Sandaracinus amylolyticus: one gene and its partners. The protein of the gene in region 1 interacts with the protein of each later gene in a pairwise test. Links are inferred from orthologs where the notes say so. Each region holds a gene or a part of one and is shown on either strand. Other genes may lie near its edges.

Evidence for each region.
Region 2: the proteins of DB32_RS08485 (region 1) and ftsA interact in binary tests that used the Escherichia coli proteins (3 or more experiments, as listed by UniProt). The link is inferred for Sandaracinus amylolyticus from one-to-one orthologs.
Region 3: the proteins of DB32_RS08485 (region 1) and ftsZ interact in binary tests that used the Escherichia coli proteins (3 or more experiments, as listed by UniProt). The link is inferred for Sandaracinus amylolyticus from one-to-one orthologs.

What each region holds. Positions count from the first base shown.
Region 1 is NZ_CP011125.1:2,011,723-2,018,554, reverse strand. Bases 2,158-4,937 are described here. They hold DB32_RS08485 (rod shape-determining protein), read right to left. Parts: upstream 4,174-4,937; coding sequence 3,142-4,173; downstream 2,158-3,141. Other genes in these bases: DB32_RS08480 (RNA polymerase sigma factor), read left to right, coding at 4,574-4,937; DB32_RS08490 (hypothetical protein), read right to left, coding at 2,549-3,130; DB32_RS08495 (DUF6151 family protein), read right to left, coding at 2,158-2,508. Outside these bases: DB32_RS08510 (hypothetical protein), read right to left, coding at 1-116; DB32_RS08505 (FecR domain-containing protein), read right to left, coding at 152-1,213; DB32_RS08500 (RNA polymerase sigma factor), read right to left, coding at 1,210-1,782; more of DB32_RS08495, read right to left, coding at 1,912-2,157; more of DB32_RS08480, read left to right, coding at 4,938-5,620; DB32_RS08475 (hypothetical protein), read left to right, coding at 5,720-6,487; DB32_RS08470 (ABC1 kinase family protein), read left to right, coding at 6,534-6,832. UniProt on the Escherichia coli protein: Forms membrane-associated dynamic filaments that are essential for cell shape determination. Acts by regulating cell wall synthesis and cell elongation, and thus cell shape.
Region 2 is NZ_CP011125.1:6,524,696-6,527,967, forward strand. The notes cover bases 1-2,886. They hold ftsA (cell division protein FtsA), read right to left. Parts: upstream 2,134-2,886; coding sequence 868-2,133; downstream 1-867. Other genes in these bases: ftsZ (cell division protein FtsZ), read right to left, coding at 1-731; DB32_RS27465 (cell division protein FtsQ/DivIB), read right to left, coding at 2,413-2,886. Outside these bases: more of DB32_RS27465, read right to left, coding at 2,887-3,272. UniProt on the Escherichia coli protein: Essential cell division protein that assists in the assembly of the Z ring. May serve as the principal membrane anchor for the Z ring.
Region 3 is NZ_CP011125.1:6,519,224-6,526,185, forward strand. What follows is about bases 4,053-6,962. They hold ftsZ (cell division protein FtsZ), read right to left. Parts: upstream 6,204-6,962; coding sequence 4,902-6,203; downstream 4,053-4,901. Other genes in these bases: DB32_RS27450 (NADP-dependent oxidoreductase), read left to right, coding at 4,053-4,824; ftsA (cell division protein FtsA), read right to left, coding at 6,340-6,962. Also shown: DB32_RS27420 (SirB1 family protein), read left to right, coding at 1-386; DB32_RS47175 (hypothetical protein), read left to right, coding at 383-640; DB32_RS27430 (hypothetical protein), read left to right, coding at 693-1,307; DB32_RS27435 (pyridoxal phosphate-dependent aminotransferase), read left to right, coding at 1,426-2,526; DB32_RS27440 (hypothetical protein), read left to right, coding at 2,526-3,290; DB32_RS27445 (hypothetical protein), read left to right, coding at 3,287-3,826; more of DB32_RS27450, read left to right, coding at 3,889-4,052. UniProt on the Escherichia coli protein: Essential cell division protein that forms a contractile ring structure (Z ring) at the future cell division site. The regulation of the ring assembly controls the timing and the location of cell division.

The DNA of each region.
Region 1 (6,832 bases):
AGCCGCTGCACCTCGGCGAGATCGACCTCGCTGCACGACGGCGCAGCGATCGTCAGATCCGCGCGCGCCGTCGACGGCGCGATCGTCCAGGCCGCGAGCACGAGCGCCGCGCCCACGACGGGACTTCGACGCCACGCCTCACCGGGTCCGATCACTCGGCCAAGTGACGCACACGTTCTGCGTAGAGGCCAGAGGGGTGCAGCTCGAGATAGCGTCGCGCCGACGCGCGCGCCCGCTCGCGACGCCCCGCGGCCGACCACGACACGGCCGCCTCCGCGAGCGCGTCCTCGGCGAGCGCACCGTGCGGAGCGCGCGCGAACGCCGCCTCGAACGCCTCCGCGGCCGCGACGTCGCGCGCCCGCGCGCGCTCGACCCGGCCCAGCGTGAAGAACGCGGTCGCGACCCGCGGATCGCGAGGCTCGGCGATCGTCGCCGCACGCAGCGCGCGCGCCGCATCGTCGAGCCGCCCGGCGCGACGCGCCTCGTCGGCCTGCGCGGTCAGCTCCTCGATGCTCTCGCGACGCGAGGGGCGCGGCGAGCGCTCCGCCGACGACGTCTCGGGCTCGGGCTCGCTCGGGGCGATCTCGGGCTCCGGCACGATCTCGGGCTCGGGCGTGGGCTCGTCGGCGCGCATCCGCACCCGCAGCGCATCACCGGCGCCGAGCATGCTCGCGTCGTCACCGCGCGCGACCTCGACGCGCCCTTCCTCGACCTCGACCTCCACCTCGAGCTCGCCGCGCCGCACGACGAACTGCGTGCCGCGCACCCGCACCTCGACGGCCTCGACCACCACGACGAACGAGCGCTCCGGGCGATGGCTCACCACGTAGCGCGCCTCGCCCGCGAGCTGCGCGATGCGCACCGCGCCCTCCGACTCCGACTCGACGCGCACGTCGGCCGACGCCGCGAGGAACACCTCGGATCCGTCGCGCAGCGACAGCCGCGCCGGGCGCGACGTGCCCGCCTCGCCCTCGACCGCGACCGTCGCGACCGCACCGCCGCTCGAAGGCTGCGTCGTCGCCGGGCGCATCCACACGAGCAGCGCAGCCGCCGCGACCGCCACGCCCGCGCCGAACGCGACCGCGACTCGCGCGCGACGACGCCGCGCCGCGCCCTCTCCGCGCGCCGCGAGCACGCGCGCCAGCACACGCCGCTCGCGCAGCTCGTCCCAGTCCGGCTCGGCGCGCCGAGCCTGCTCGAGCTCGACGCTCATTCGCGGCCTCCCGCGCTCACCACGTAGCCTCGCTTCGCGAGCAGCGCCGCCGCTTCCGCGATCCTTCGCTTCACCGTCGCGAGCGACACGCCGCAGTGCTCCGCGACCTCCGGCAGCGTCAGGCCTTCGACGTGATGGAGCGTCCACGGCACGCGCCGCTCGGTCGAGAGCGTTCCCAGCGCCTGGTAGAGCGCGTACGCCTCGCCCTCCACCTCCGGCGTCACCGCGCGCGGCTCGGTGCGCCCGAAGATGCCCGCGAGCCAGCGCTGCCGCTGACGCCGCGCGAGCCGGCGCGCGACCTTGCGCACCGCGATCGTCACGAGCCAGGCCCGCAGCGTCCCGCCTTCCTTCAGGCTCGCGAGCCCTTCCGACGCCGCGACGAACGTCTCCTGCACCACGTCGTCGAGCTCTCCGTCGTCGCCCATGAGCCGATAGACGACGCCCGCCACGTAGCGCGAGTGCTTGCGATAGATCGCCGTGAAGGCGCGCTCGTCGCCGCTCGCGGCGCGCGTGGCGAGCGTGGCGTCGTCCTCCGGGACGGCGGCGATCTTGGCGGCGGCAGCGCTCATGGGCTCGGAGTCGCTCATGGAGTGCGCGCGACCCACCCCGACCGGCTCAACTCTTTTGCGAGCACCACGTCGAGACCGTGCCGCGCCTGGCGCGGCGCGGCAACGACCCACGGGGCCGGCCGAATCCGGTCAGCGCAGCGCGTCGCGCGCCGCGGCGCTCAGCACCTCGGGCTCGATCCGCGGCTTCTTCGTGTGCGCATCGAAGAACGGCGACGGTGTCGCACCTCGGGCCAGAGCCGACCGCGCGAGCATCAGCAGCGTCCGCGCGATCGTCCCGACGCCCACCGTCGGCGCGACGCCCTCGGGCACGCCGCCGATCGCGAAGCGCCCCTGCACCTTCGCGATCGGCGCGCCGAGCACGTCGTCGCGCCTGCGTCCGTCCGCGTCCCCGATGCACCGCTGGTGCATCCCGACGAACGGCGCGCCCGCCGACACCATCGTGTTCGCGATCGGCGTGCGGCAGCAGCGCGCGTACCACCGGATCATCCCGCGATCCGAGAGGCGCATCGACGCGAGCTCGCCCTCGGTGATCCGGACGAGCGAGGGACGCGTCTGCCAGATGTCGGTGCCGCCCCGCGCGTCGAGCACGTCGTCGCGCCCGAGGAACCGCCCGTACGCCTGGCAGTCGTCGCAGTAGCAGACGAGGCGCTGGCCACCGCCGGGCACGACGTCGACGTGCCCGCGGACCTGACCGCAGGCACAGCGGATCGGGAGTGTCTCGCTCATGGCGCGAGCCCTACCCTCGCGGCGATCGCGCGTCGAGCGGTCAGCGAGGCTGCTCGGCGTTCGCCCAGCCGAGCACCAGCGGCGCATCCGCTTCGCACTCGCGGTCGAGATCGCCGGTCGCGATGCCGTTCCCGCGAGCGAGCCGCACCGCGGCGCACAGCTGCTCGCCGGGCATCTCGTCGAGGAAGAAGCGGATGATGCCTTCGTCCTCGACGATCTCGAATTCGCCGGAGAGATCGCGCACTTCCTCGCCCGGCTCGCCGCGCCACAGCTGGAACGCGAACGCGCCGTTGCCCGCGTCCGTGACCTCGTTCGGCACGTAGTCCTCGCCGAGGCAGAGCACGCGACGCGATGCGCCCGACGGCGCGGTCGCGAAACAACCGAGCACCTCGAGCTCGGTCGTCTCGGTGGGCGCACCGCAGACGTCCTGGCACTCGTTGCACTCGGCGTCCGACCCACCGCTCGCGGTCGCACGACACGCGTCGATGCGCTCGGTCCCGAACAGCGAGACGACGACTGGATCGGGGCTCTCGCACGCCTCGGCGGCGCGATCACACGGCGACGAGCCACATGCCGACAGGAGCGCGAGCGCCGCGAGGCGCACCGACGGATGGATCTTCATTGGAACTGCTCTCAGCTGATGGTGACTTCGCGGAGCAGGTCGAGGTGATCGAGCGTCTTGCCCGACCCGAGCACGACCGCGCTCACGGGATCATCGCTGACCATCACCGGAAGGCCCGTCTCTTCGCGCAGCAGCACGTCGAGGTTCTTCAGCTGCGCGCCGCCGCCGGTCAGCACGATGCCCTTGTCGACGATGTCGGCGCTGAGCTCGGGCGGCGTGCGCTCGAGCGCAGCCATCACCGCCTCGACGATCGTGTTGATCGGCTCGCTCAGCGCGTCGCGGATCTCGTCCGAGTTCACGACGACCGTCTTCGGGACGCCCGCGACCAGGTCGCGTCCCTTGACCTCCATCGTCTCGACCTCGTCGCCCGGGTACGCGTTGCCGATCGTGCACTTCACGCGCTCGGCGGTCTGGTCGCCGATCAGCAGGTTGTACTTGCGCTTGAGGTACGCGACGATCGCCTCGTCCATCTTGTCGCCGCCGACGCGGACGCTCTGCGAGTAGACGATGCCCGCGAGCGAGATGACCGCGACCTCGGTCGTGCCGCCGCCGATGTCGACGACCATGTTGCCGCTCGGCTCGGTGATCGGGAGGCCCGCCCCGATCGCCGCCGCCATGGGCTCCTCGATCAGGAAGACCTCGCGCGCGCCGGCGCTCTCGGCGCTCTCCTTCACCGCGCGCTTCTCGACCTCGGTGATGCCGAACGGAACGCAGATGATGATGCGCGGCTTGACGAGCGTGCTGCGGTTCTGGGCGCGCCGGATGAAGTACCGGAGCATCGCCTCGGTGATCTCGAAGTCGGCGATGACTCCGTCGCGCAGCGGGCGCACCGCGGAGATGTTGCCGGGGGTGCGCCCGAGCATCTCCTTCGCTTCCTTGCCGACCGCGAGCACCTTCTTCCCGCCGCGCGCGTCGGTCTGGACCGCGACCACGCTGGGCTCGCACGACACGATGCCGCGGCCCTTCACGTAGATGAGGGTCGTCGCGGTCCCCAGGTCGATCGCGAGATCGTTGGAGAAGAGGCCGTATACCCAGTCGAACAGCACGTTGGATTCGCTCGCAGGCGCGTGTAGATCGTGCGGAGCGCCGCGTTCTAACTGATCGAACAGTGCCGATCAAGCGTGTGTCCGAGCGACCGGACGGGCGGAGCGGAGCGCCATCGCGAGATGCCGCGCCCGCGGAGAGGGCCGGCGGCGTCCGACCAGCCGCGGCGAAACAGCAGGGAAGAGAGAGGTGGACAGCTCACGATCGATCCGTCACTCTCGTCCGCCTGCATCAACTTTGGTCCGCTTCGCCTCTCCCTCGGTTCGACCCACTTCAGCTCGCCTGGCTTTCTCCCGAGTCACCCAAGGACCGCCCCTTCGAGGGGTTCAGAGGCCCGACATGCACTCGACGCGACGCCCTCCGCCTCTGCCTCCGAGGCGAGACGCCGCGGTGGCTACGATGAGCGCCGCCCACGGCGCCGAAGCCACGAAAGCTGCTCCCACTCCTGCGCACGTCGCGCCCCCGGCGCGCACGCCGTCGCAGCCCGCGCCGCCGTCCGCCGCTGCGCGCGCCGTCCCGCCGCTGCCGCCGAGCGCCCGCGTCGCGCGACCGGCCGGTCCGCCGCCGGTCCCGAAAGCGCCGCGCCCCGAGGACGTCACGCTGGTGCGTCCCAAGGCGCCGCGTCCGCCGGCCAAGAAGGCCGCCACGACCGACGCGCCGACCGCCGATCCGCGCGCCGAGCTCGCCGCCGCGCTCGACGCGCTCGAGGCGAAGGTCGCCGCGCCGCTCGTCGAAGAAGAGAGCAGCGAGGCGCGCGCCCGCGAGGCCCACGAGCTCGTCGAGGCCGCGAAGAGCGGCGATCCGCGCGCGTTCGAGGCGCTGGTGAAGCGCTATCGCCACCGCATCTTCGCGCTCGCCCTCCACATGACGGGCAGCCCGAGCGACGCGGACGACATCACGCAGGACGCGTTCGTGCGCGCGTACCGCAACATCGACCGCTTCGAGGGCCGCAGCGAGTTCTTCACGTGGCTCTACCGCATCGCGCTGAACCGCGCGCTCAACGTGCGTCGCGATCGCAACCGCCGTCGCACCGCGGACCTCGACGATCCGCGCGTCACCGTCGCGGTCGCGGTCGACTCGGGCGGTGATCCGCATCGCGCGCTCGAGCTGCGTCAGACCTACGTCTATCTCGTGCGCGCGTTCGATCGCCTCTCGCCGCTGCTCAAGACGACGGTCGCGCTCACGATGATGCAGGGCCTCAGCTATCCCGAGGCCGCCGTCGTGCTCGAGACCACCGAGGGCACCATCGCGTGGCGCATCCACGAGTCGCGCAAGCAGATGCGCAACGCGCTCGACGCGATGTTCAAGGACCCCTCGGCGCTCCGTCCCGCGGAGCTCGAGCGCGCGCGCAAGGCCGCCGCCGAGGCGCGCGCAAAGGGCGAGGCCGAGGCGCAGCCGCCGCCCGCGCTCGAGATGGCGCTCGCGCTGCTCGCGCCCTCGGTGTGATCGAGCGCGTCGGGGAGATCCCCGACGCGCGCCGATTAACCCCTGATTAATCACCGACCGCACCTCCCAGAGCACAGCCTCTGCGTCGGGGAGGTGCCGATGCGGTCCGGGGTCCCGATGCACGACGCTGGCTCGTCGCCCGAGAGCGGCGAGGTGAACCTCGAGGCCGCGGTGCTCGACGCGCTCGAGGGTGTGATGTCGCCCGCGACCGCGATGCGCGTGGTGCTCACCGCGCTGCGTTACGCCGAGCGCGCCGCGCTCCCCCGCGATCCCGAGGCGATGTCGCGCTTCGTGATCGGCCCGCTGCGCGAGGCCGTCGAGGAGTGCGTCGGATCGGTCGCGTACGACGCGGTGTCCGATCGCCTCTCGCCGCTCCTGCTGATGGCGAGCAGCGGCGTGCGCCCGCGCCACCGCACGTGGCACGAGGAGAGCGGCGTCGTGAACGTCGAGAGAGCGCGCGAGCGGGAGACGATCCGCCCTCCCCGCGGCGTCGACTCGATGCTCGTCGTCACGCGCGACCCCGCGTTCGTCGAGCGGATGCGCGCGGCGACCACCGACACCATCGAGGTCGCGCCGGTCGAGCGCGCGATCGATCTCGTCACGCGCTCGCAGCGCGCGCACGCGTCGGGCCTGGCGGCGATCGCGGTCGTCGACGCGCTGCTTCCCTCGGTCGATCTCACGACGATCGCGGCGCTCGCGACGCGTCCCGACGCGCCCTTCGACGTCGTGCTCGTCGGCGCGACCGGCGGGCAGCTGCGACGCATCCGCTACCAGATCGCGGCGAGCCATCGCTGGGTCGCGTGCGAGATCGAGCACGCCGCCGACATCGCGGTGCGCGAGCTCGCGCGGGCCCGCGCGGCGGGCTGATCGAGCGCCCGTCGCGATCCGGCGTGCACGGCCCCATACTCCCGGTGTGCTGAAGCGCGCCTGGTTGTTGGTCTCTCGCGCCCTGATCGCGTCGCTGACGCTCTTGCCGATCTGGATCGCCTACGTCGTCCCGTTCGTGCGGATGCGACGCGGCGCCACGATCCCGAGCGAGCGATGGAGGGCGCTGCACGAGAAGCACGCGCCGCGGTTCTACCGCCTCGCGGTGCACATGCGCGGCGGGCTCATCAAGGTCGGGCAGATCCTGTCGACGCGCGTCGACATCCTGCCCGTCGAGTGGACCAGCACCCTCAGCGGTCTCCAGGATCGTGTCGATCCGCTGCCGTG
Region 2 (3,272 bases), 4.5 Mb from region 1 along the record:
TCCACCGCGTCGAGCGCGCGGCGATCACCGCGGCCGTAGCCGGTGCCCATCAGCGCGCGGCCCTGGCCGCTCATGATCGTCTTCACGTCGGCGAAGTCGACGTTGATGACGCCGCTGACCGTGATGAGATCGCTGATGCCGCGAACCGCCTGGACGAGCACGTCGTCGGCGCGCTTGAACGCCTCGAGGATCGACAGGTCGTCGTCGAGGTTCATCAGCTTCTGGTTGGGGATCGTGATGATCGTGTCGACCGACGCGGCGAGCTCGCGGATGCCCTGCTCCGCGTTCTTCATCCGGCGCTTGCCCTCGAAGAGGAACGGACGCGTCACGACGCCGACGGTGAGGATGCCGAGGTCACGCGCGATCTGCGCGATGATCGGCGCCGCGCCGGTGCCGGTGCCGCCGCCCATGCCGGCGGTGACGAAGACCATGTCGGCGCCCGCGAGCGCCTCCTGGATGCGCTCCATCTCCTCGAGCGCCGCCTTCTTGCCGACGTCGGGGTTCGCGCCCGCGCCGAGGCCGCGCGTCAGCGCCGAGCCGAGCTGCACCTTCGACGGCGCGAGGCTCTGCTCGAGCGCCTGCGTGTCGGTGTTCGCCGCGATGAACTCGACGCCCTCGAGCCCGCTCTGGATCATCGTCTGGAGCGCGTTTCCGCCGCCACCACCGACGCCGACGACCTTGATCCGGGCCTGCATCTCCGCGTCGTCCGCGAACTCGATGTGGAATCCCATGTTGCCTCCCGTGCCCTTTTCTCTCTGGCCCTCTCCCCGGGTTCGCCCTCCGCGGGAAGCGAGCATGTCTCGCGAACTGCCCAGCACTGCCGGTACTGGGCAGTCGATATCGTATCGATCGTGGTTTTGCCCGGACTCAGAACACCTCGCGGAACCACGCGCCGAGGCGCGCGCCCCACGTCGGTCCGGCGGGCACCGCGATGGAGCGATCCATCGCGTGCCGGTGCGCGCTCGTCACCACGCTGCTGCGCAGCTTCTCCGCGCCGTACTTCACGAGGCCCACGCCGGTCGCGTAGGCGGGGCTCTTCACGACGTCCATCAGGCCGCCGACGCCGGTCGGCGCGCCGCGACGCACCGGCAGGCCGAGGATCTGCTCGGCGAGCTCGGGCATCCCGTCGAGCATCGTGGTGCCGCCGGTGACGACGACGCCCGCGCCGAGGAGATCGCGGTAGTTGCCCTGATCGATCGTGTACGCGACCGCCTGGAAGAGCTCCTCGACGCGCGGCTCGATGATCTGGCAGAGCTGCTGGCGCGGCATGACGCGCGGGGCGCGACCGCCGACGCTCGGGACTTCGATCGTCGCCTCGGGGTCGACCATCACCGGGCTCGCGCAGCCGTACTTGATCTTCACGCGCTCGGCCTCGGCGATCGGAGTGCGGAGGCAGGTCGCGATGTCGTTCGTGAAGCTCGTCCCGCCGATCGGAATCACGCTCGTGTGCACGACCGCGCCGTTCACGTAGACGACGATGTCGGTGGTGCCGCCGCCGATGTCGACGAGCGCGACGCCGAGCTCCTTCTCGTCCTCCTGCAGGACCGCGTGAGCGCTCGCGAGCGGCTCGAGCACGACCTCCGCGACGTGCAGGTCGCAGCGCTCGGCGCACTTGATGATGTTCTGCACGCTGGTCGTCGCCGCGGTCACGAGGTGGACGTGCGCCTGGAGGCGGACGCCGCTCATGCCGATCGGCTCCTTGATGCAGTCCTGCTCGTCGACGATGTACTCCTGCGGGAGCACGTGGATGACCTGGCGATCGCTGGTCAGCGGGATCGCGCGCGCCTGATCGAGCACGCGCGCGACGTCGTCGGCGGTGACCTCGCGGTTCGCGATCGCGGCGACGCCGTCCTTGTTCATCCCGCGGACGTGCGAGCCCGCGATGCCGGCGTAGACCGAGCGGATCTCGACGCCGGCCATCGTCTCGGCCTGCTCGATCGCGCCGCGGATCGCCTGCACGGTCGTCTCGATGTTCACCACGACGCCGCGGCGCAGGCCGCGCGAGGGGACCGAGCCGACGCCGATGATGTCGAGGCCGTCGTCGGTGACCTCGGCGACGATCGCACAGACCTTCGTCGTCCCGAGGTCCAGCCCGGCGATGATCTCGTTCTCGGTGCCGTGGTTGCTCGCCATGATCGCTCCGATGTAGCGACGTCTACACGGCTGATCTGACGGGCACAAAAAAACTGCACGCGCTTCGTCGATCTGCGAGCGGTGGAACAGCCGTGCACGGGCACGTGGCACGTGCACGTGGACGATTCACGACGCGGATCTCGAGATCGACGGCGCGTCGGCACAGCGCTGCTGCGTCATGCAATGCGCGCGGGCACAAGGCCTCGAGCAACCGCGTCGTGACTCGTACACGTGCACGTGCCACGTGCCACGTGCACGGCTGTTCGCTCCGGAGCCCGCTCAGCGAACGCGAACGGTCACCCGGTCCGGCCTCCGCACGTTGTCGAGGTAGACGTACGCCGGTCTCGCCTGTCGCTGGCCGAGCTCGTCGAGCACGCGGCGCAGGCGGTCGAGCTTCGCGCGGTACGGGCCGTGGCCGAGCCTCACCTCGGTCGCGTCGTCGCCGATGCGCAGCGTGAGCGCGTCGTCGGCCTCGACGTGGATCTCGCCGATCGGCTCGCGACGCCAGAGGCCCGCGGCGCGCCAGTCCGAGAGCAGCGCGACGATGCCGAGCAGGACGCGCGTGCGGAACGCGCGATCGGTCGTGAAGCGCTCGCGCGCGATGCCGGTGATCACCGGCAGATCGATGGGATCGCCGCTCTCGGCACGCTTGAACACCGCGCCTTCCGCGTCGACGAGCCACGCGTCCTCGAGCATCAGGATCGCGGCCGCGCTGCGCTCGCGGATCACGATCGACCAGCGACCCGGCAGGCGACGGCGCACCTCGGCCTCGGCGATCCACGGATGCGCGAGCAGCGCGGCGCGGGCCTCGTCGGGAGAGCGCTCGAACACGTTGCGGCCCACCGCGATGCCCGCGGCGGCTTCGACGTCGGCGCGCGTGAGGCGCGACGCGCCCTCGAGCTCGATCTCGCTCGTCGCGAACGCGGGCGAGGTGCGCACGTGCTGCTCGACGACGCGGAAGAGCGCGACCGCAGCGACGATCGCGAGCGCGACGACGAGGATGCGGAACAGGATGGTCGCGGGTTTGCGCAGACGCTCGAGGCGCGCGCCCAGCTTCGTGCGCAGCGCCGTGAAGCGCTGCTTCAGCGACGGTCGGGGCGCGACCGGTGCGGGCAGCGACGGGCTCGACGTCGTGCCGT
Region 3 (6,962 bases), 4.5 Mb from region 1 along the record:
TCGACGGACGGGTGGTGAGCGAGAGCGCGCTCGAGCGGCTCGCGGAGAAGTTCCTGGGCTCCGCGTCGCGGCTGCGCCCCGAGCACTTGCACGTGGTGTCGCCGCGCTCGATGGTGGTCCGCATGCTCGTGAACCTGAAGCACGCACACGAGCGCAGGCACGATCACGCGCGCGCGCTCGTCGTGAGCGACCGGCTCGTCGACGTGACCGCATCGGTCACGTTCCGGCGTGATCGTGGGCTGCACGCGCTCGCGCTCGGCGCGTCGGCGGCTGCGGTCGAGGATCTCGAGGCGTACCTCTCGGACGCGAGCCAGCCTGCCGACGAGCTCGTGGTGCGACGTGCGCTCGCGAGGGCGCGCGCGTCGAGCGCCACGGGGATGTCGTGAGCCGGCAGCGCGGCGCGGGGTCGCTGACGATCGGCTCGCTGCGCGGTCTGCCGCAGCCGGCCTCGCGCGGAGCCGCGCCGCCGCCGCGGCACCTGCCGATCGCGCGGCCGGCGGGCCCGCCTCCGAGCGCGCCGGCGATCGAAGGGACGCCGCTGCCGCCCAGCAAGCGCGGGCAGCGCTGCTGCCGCACCGGCTGCGCAGGGTGCCCGGTGGGCGAGGCCATCCGGCGCGCGCGGGCCCGCGGCACCACCTGATCGGCGCGATCGGGCTCGACGCGTCCGGAGCCCTGGTCTACCGTCGCGACGTATGCGTCGGTGTGCGGCCGGGCTCGTCGCGATGCTCGCCGTGCTCGCGTCGGCCGCGGCGGGCTGCGGGCCTGCGATCCCGACGCGCTACGTGCTCGAGCGCGACATCGGCGACCTCTCGTATCGCCGTTACCAGCGCGTGCTCGACGTGGAGTTCCCGGTCGAAGGGAACGGCGCGGTGGGCCACACCGCGACCTACGTGCGCCGCTCGAGCCGCGGCGAGATCCCGTACGTGAACGTGTTCGTCACGGTGTACGACGCGGCCCCGGGCTTGAGCGCGGAGATCCGCCGGCAGGTGCGCTCGCTCGGGAGCTACGACGTGTCGGTCGTCGACGTCGGCGGGCGCGCGTGGTCGCTCGACGGTGGTGAGGGCGATCGCTGGATGCTCTGGGTGTCCGGCAGCCGGGTGGTGAAAGTCGGCGGGGTCGCGGACGACTCCCTCGTACGCGCCGTGGTGAGCGAGTACATGGGCCTCTATCCGAGCGACCTCGACGAGCGCGGTCGTGCGCGCGACGGCACGGCGAGCGCGGGGGACGCGAGCGAGCGAGCGGACGAGAGCGAGGATCTCGAGCTGCCGCGCTCGCTCGAGAGCGAGAGCGAAGCGGAGTCGCGTTGATCCGAACGCAACTCCGCGGGCGCGAATCGGTGGGAGGGAGGCTCCCGCCGATTCACTCGGTGGGAGGGAGGGTCTGCGGACAGACCCTCCGGCAAGAAAGCGGCGAAGGAGACGACGAATGAGCGACGCGATCCGAGAGCGGCTCCGGCCCGAGCTCGCGGCGCTGCATGCGTACGAGACGCCCGCCGCACCGGCGCGCATCCGCGTCGACGGCAACGAGAGCCCGTGGGCGCTGCCTGCGGAGGCGCGCGCGCGCATCGCCGAGGCGATGGCGTCGATCGCGCTGCATCGGTATCCGGATCCGCGCTGCACGGCGCTGCGCGCGGCGCTCTCCGGCTACGTGGGCGCGAAGCCCGACGAGCTGGTGATCGGGGTCGGATCGGACGAGGTGATCTCGATCCTCGAGACCGCGATCGCGCGGCCGCGCGAAGGGCGCGCGCACGCGGTCGTGATGCACCCGGATCCGAGCTTCTCGATGTACGGGATCATCGGGCGCGGGCACGGCCACGCGGTGGTGAAGGTGCCGCTCGACGAGCGCTGGGATCTCGACGCGGACGTGTGGTCGCGCGCGATCGGCGAGCACCGTCCTTCGTTGATCTTCCTGCCGAGCCCGAACAACCCGACGAGCAACCGCTTCGACGAGCGCGTCGTGCGTCGCATCGTCGAGCAGGCGCACGATGCGCTCGTGGTGCTCGACGACGCGTACGTCGAGTTCTCGAGCGGAACGATCTCGCACGCGCTCTTCGAGCAGCACGACAACGTGGCGGTGCTGGGCACGCTCTCGAAGATCGGGCTCGCGGCGCTGCGCGTCGGCTGGGTGCGGGTGAAGCCGTGGCTCGCGCACGAGCTCGAGAAGGTGCGGCTCACGTACAACATCCCGACTCCTTCGCAGGAGATCGCGACGCTCGCGCTCGGACCGCTGATGCCGATCCTGCGCGAGCAGATCGCGCTGGTGCGCGCCGAGCGATCGAAGCTGATCGCGGGGCTCGACGCGATCCCGGGGATCGCGGTCGATCCGAGCGACTCGAACTTCGCGCTCGTTCGGGTGGGGTCGCGCGCGGTCGAGATCGCGGCGCGGATGCACGCGGCGGGGGTGCAGGTGCGGACGTTCGCGGGGCACCCGCGGCTCGCGGAGCGGGTGCGGATCACGGTGGGCACGCCCGAGGAGAACCACATCGTCCTCGCGGCGCTCGCCGACGCGATGCGCGGAGCGGCGTGATGCGCGCGCTGATCATCGTCGCGTTGATCGTGGCGTCGATCCCAGCGCGGACACACGCGCAGGACGTCGAGACGGCGATCGAGGCCGATGCGGAAGCCGTGCGAGCCGACGTCGAGGCGCCCGCGCCGGACGAGCTGCCCGAGGGCGCCGACTTCGGACCGGCGATCCTGGTGTCGCCGCGCGAGCTGACGCCGGCTGAGCAGCGGCGCGAGCGCGCGCGCCGTTACGACGCGACCGAGCCGCTGATGCCGACGACGTTCCAGATCTTCGTGAGCGGCGGCGTGCCGCTGCGCGCGTCGCTCGACGACGCGCTGGAGGCGCATCGGTACGGGAGCTCGCCGGTGCTCTTCGCAGGCGACTTCACGCTGATGACGCGCATCGCGGAGTGGCTCTGGCTCGGCGGCCGCGTGGGCGCGCGCGGGCGCGGCTGGGGCAGCAACAACAGCGCTCCCGCGGTGGGGGGCGGCATCGACGCGCTCGCGGTGGCGCACGTGCGCGCGCACCTCGGGCCGATCGTCGATCTCGGTGCGGTGCTCGGCGTCGGGCTCGGCTGGGGCGGCGTGTCGATCCAGGGCGCGGGCACGTGGGCGTTCGCGCCGCGGCTCTCGGGCTACGCGCAGGTCGGGTTCCGCGTGGCGCAGGGCGTGCGCATCGGGGCGCGCGTCGGATGGGACTGGTTCTCCATGTACGACCTCGATCGCTACGGGAGTGATCTCGAGCTCGGCGGACCGCTGCTCGGGATCGGGCTCGAGGTGCGCCGATGAGGCGCGTGATCGTGATCGCGTCGCTCGCGGCGTCGCTCGTCGGGTGCCCTGCCCCCGACGACGAGTCGGCGATCTACGTCGAGGACTTCGAGACGACGTGCGACGGCACGCCGTGCGGATGGGCGCAGATCACGGGCGCCGAGGATGGCGCGAGCTACGTGGAGACGCTGCCGGGCGATCACGGGCTGCAGCTCGTCGGGCGCGACGTCACGGTGCGCGGCGGGACCGACGAAGCGTCGCAGTCGATGATCAGCACGCAGCTGCTCGCGCGCGCGAACGCGCGCTGCGATCTCGGATCGCACCTCGTGATGCGCGCGACCATCGCGCTGCAGGACGCGAACACGCTGACGTACGAAGCGGAGCTCGTGCCCGACGTGACGTGGACGAGCGCGACGCGCGATCAGAACATGCGCGTCGTCGAGGTGGCGAGCCCGCCCTGGCAGATCGAGCGCGTGCTCGGCGTCAGCCTGCGCAAGGAAGGCGACGGGAGCTGCGAGGTGGACTATCTCGCGATTCGCTCGCTGCGCACGTTCTGATCGCGCACCGGCGCCGCGAGGCACGACCCCTGCGTCTCGATGAAGACGACGGGAGAGTGCTCATGGCGACGATGAGAGCGGTGCGCTTCCACGAGTACGGCGGGCCCGAGGTGCTGCGCTACGAAGAAGTGCCTCGGCCCCAGCCGCGCGCCGGCGAGATCCTGGTGCGCGTGCACGCCGCGGCGGTGAACCCGATCGACTGGAAGATCGCGGCGGGCGCGTATCGGCTGCCGCTGCCGCACGTCGCAGGGCGCGACTTCTCGGGCGTCGTGGTCGGCATCGGCGAAGGGGTCGCGGACTTCACGCTCGGCGACGAGGTGTTCGGCAAGCACGACGGAGCGGACGCGGAGCTCGTCGTGGTGCGGCCCGACGAGATCGCGGAGAAGCCTCCGGGGCTCGACCACGCACGTGCGGCCGCGCTGCCGACCGCCGGGCTGACCGCGTGGCAAGCGCTGTTCGAGCTGGACGGCACGCCGACGCTCGACGTGCAGCCGGGGCAGAGCGTGCTGATCCACGGCGCTGCGGGCGGGGTCGGAACGTTCGCGGTGCAGCTCGCGAAGTGGCGAGGCGCGAGGGTGATCGCCACGGCGCGCGCGGTCCACGAGGCGTATCTGCGCAGCATGGGCGCGGACGTGGTCGTCGACTACACGCAGGCGCGCTTCGAGGACGTGGCGCGCGACGTGGACGGGGTCCTCGACACGATCGGCGGTGCGACCCAGCTGCGCTCGTACGACGTGATCCGACGAGGTGGCGCGCTCGTGTCGCTCGTCGGGCTCGCGTCGGGCTCGGAGCAGCGCGCGGCGGAGCGCGGCGTTCGCGCGACGGGCATCGTGTCGAAGACGTCGCGCCGCGTGCTCGAGGAGCTCGCGCGTCGGGTCGAGGACGGAGCCCTCGACGTCGAGATCTCGGCGCGCTTCCCGCTCGGCCAGGCGCGCGAGGCGTTCGCGCGGAGCCGCGAGGGGCACACGCAAGGGAAGATCATCCTCGACGCGTCGTGACGCGGGCGCGCACGCCGCGAACGCGCAACGCCCGGCGTGATCGCTCACGCCGGGCGCCGCTTCGTTCGTGACGTCGATCAGTCGTGGTGCGCGGCTGCGCGGCGCAGGTACGCCGGGATGTCGAGCGTCGCCTCGTCGGCGAGGGCCGCGGGGCCGAACGCGCGACCCGAGACGCGCAGCTCGGGCAGCGTCGCCTGCTCGGGCTGCTCGCGCGTCGTGCTCACGCGCGGCGCGGGCGCCGAGTTGCGACGCGCGGCGCGCGCCTCGACCGGCGCGGGCTGCTGCTGCGGAACGAGCGCCTTGAGCGCCATCTGCGGCTGCATCGACGGGCGGTGCCCCGGGATCGTCAGCGGCAGCGAGGTGCGCGAGGTGCGCGCCGCCGTCGCCGACGCCACGACCTCCTGCATCTCCGAGCTGTCGGTCTCGAAGCCCGTCGCGATCGCGGTGACCTTCACCACGTCGCCCATGTCGGGGTCCGTGAGCAGGCCGAAGATGATGTTCGCGTCCTCGTGCGCCGCCTGCTGCACCAGCGACGCCGCCTCGTTGATCTCCTTGAGGCGCACGTCGGGCCCCGCGGTGAAGTTGAGGAGGATCCCCATCGCGCCGTCGATCGAGATGTCGTCGAGCAGCGGCGAGTTGATCGCCATCTCCACCGCGTCGAGCGCGCGGCGATCACCGCGGCCGTAGCCGGTGCCCATCAGCGCGCGGCCCTGGCCGCTCATGATCGTCTTCACGTCGGCGAAGTCGACGTTGATGACGCCGCTGACCGTGATGAGATCGCTGATGCCGCGAACCGCCTGGACGAGCACGTCGTCGGCGCGCTTGAACGCCTCGAGGATCGACAGGTCGTCGTCGAGGTTCATCAGCTTCTGGTTGGGGATCGTGATGATCGTGTCGACCGACGCGGCGAGCTCGCGGATGCCCTGCTCCGCGTTCTTCATCCGGCGCTTGCCCTCGAAGAGGAACGGACGCGTCACGACGCCGACGGTGAGGATGCCGAGGTCACGCGCGATCTGCGCGATGATCGGCGCCGCGCCGGTGCCGGTGCCGCCGCCCATGCCGGCGGTGACGAAGACCATGTCGGCGCCCGCGAGCGCCTCCTGGATGCGCTCCATCTCCTCGAGCGCCGCCTTCTTGCCGACGTCGGGGTTCGCGCCCGCGCCGAGGCCGCGCGTCAGCGCCGAGCCGAGCTGCACCTTCGACGGCGCGAGGCTCTGCTCGAGCGCCTGCGTGTCGGTGTTCGCCGCGATGAACTCGACGCCCTCGAGCCCGCTCTGGATCATCGTCTGGAGCGCGTTTCCGCCGCCACCACCGACGCCGACGACCTTGATCCGGGCCTGCATCTCCGCGTCGTCCGCGAACTCGATGTGGAATCCCATGTTGCCTCCCGTGCCCTTTTCTCTCTGGCCCTCTCCCCGGGTTCGCCCTCCGCGGGAAGCGAGCATGTCTCGCGAACTGCCCAGCACTGCCGGTACTGGGCAGTCGATATCGTATCGATCGTGGTTTTGCCCGGACTCAGAACACCTCGCGGAACCACGCGCCGAGGCGCGCGCCCCACGTCGGTCCGGCGGGCACCGCGATGGAGCGATCCATCGCGTGCCGGTGCGCGCTCGTCACCACGCTGCTGCGCAGCTTCTCCGCGCCGTACTTCACGAGGCCCACGCCGGTCGCGTAGGCGGGGCTCTTCACGACGTCCATCAGGCCGCCGACGCCGGTCGGCGCGCCGCGACGCACCGGCAGGCCGAGGATCTGCTCGGCGAGCTCGGGCATCCCGTCGAGCATCGTGGTGCCGCCGGTGACGACGACGCCCGCGCCGAGGAGATCGCGGTAGTTGCCCTGATCGATCGTGTACGCGACCGCCTGGAAGAGCTCCTCGACGCGCGGCTCGATGATCTGGCAGAGCTGCTGGCGCGGCATGACGCGCGGGGCGCGACCGCCGACGCTCGGGACTTCGATCGTCGCCTCGGGGTCGACCATCACCGGGCTCGCGCAGCCGTACTTGATCTTCACGCGCTCGGCCTCGGCGATCGGAGTGCGGAGGCAGGTCGCGATGTCGTTCGTGAAGCTCGTCCCGCCGATCGGAATCACGCTCGTGTGCACGACCGCGCCGTTCACGTAGACGACGATGTCGGTGGTGC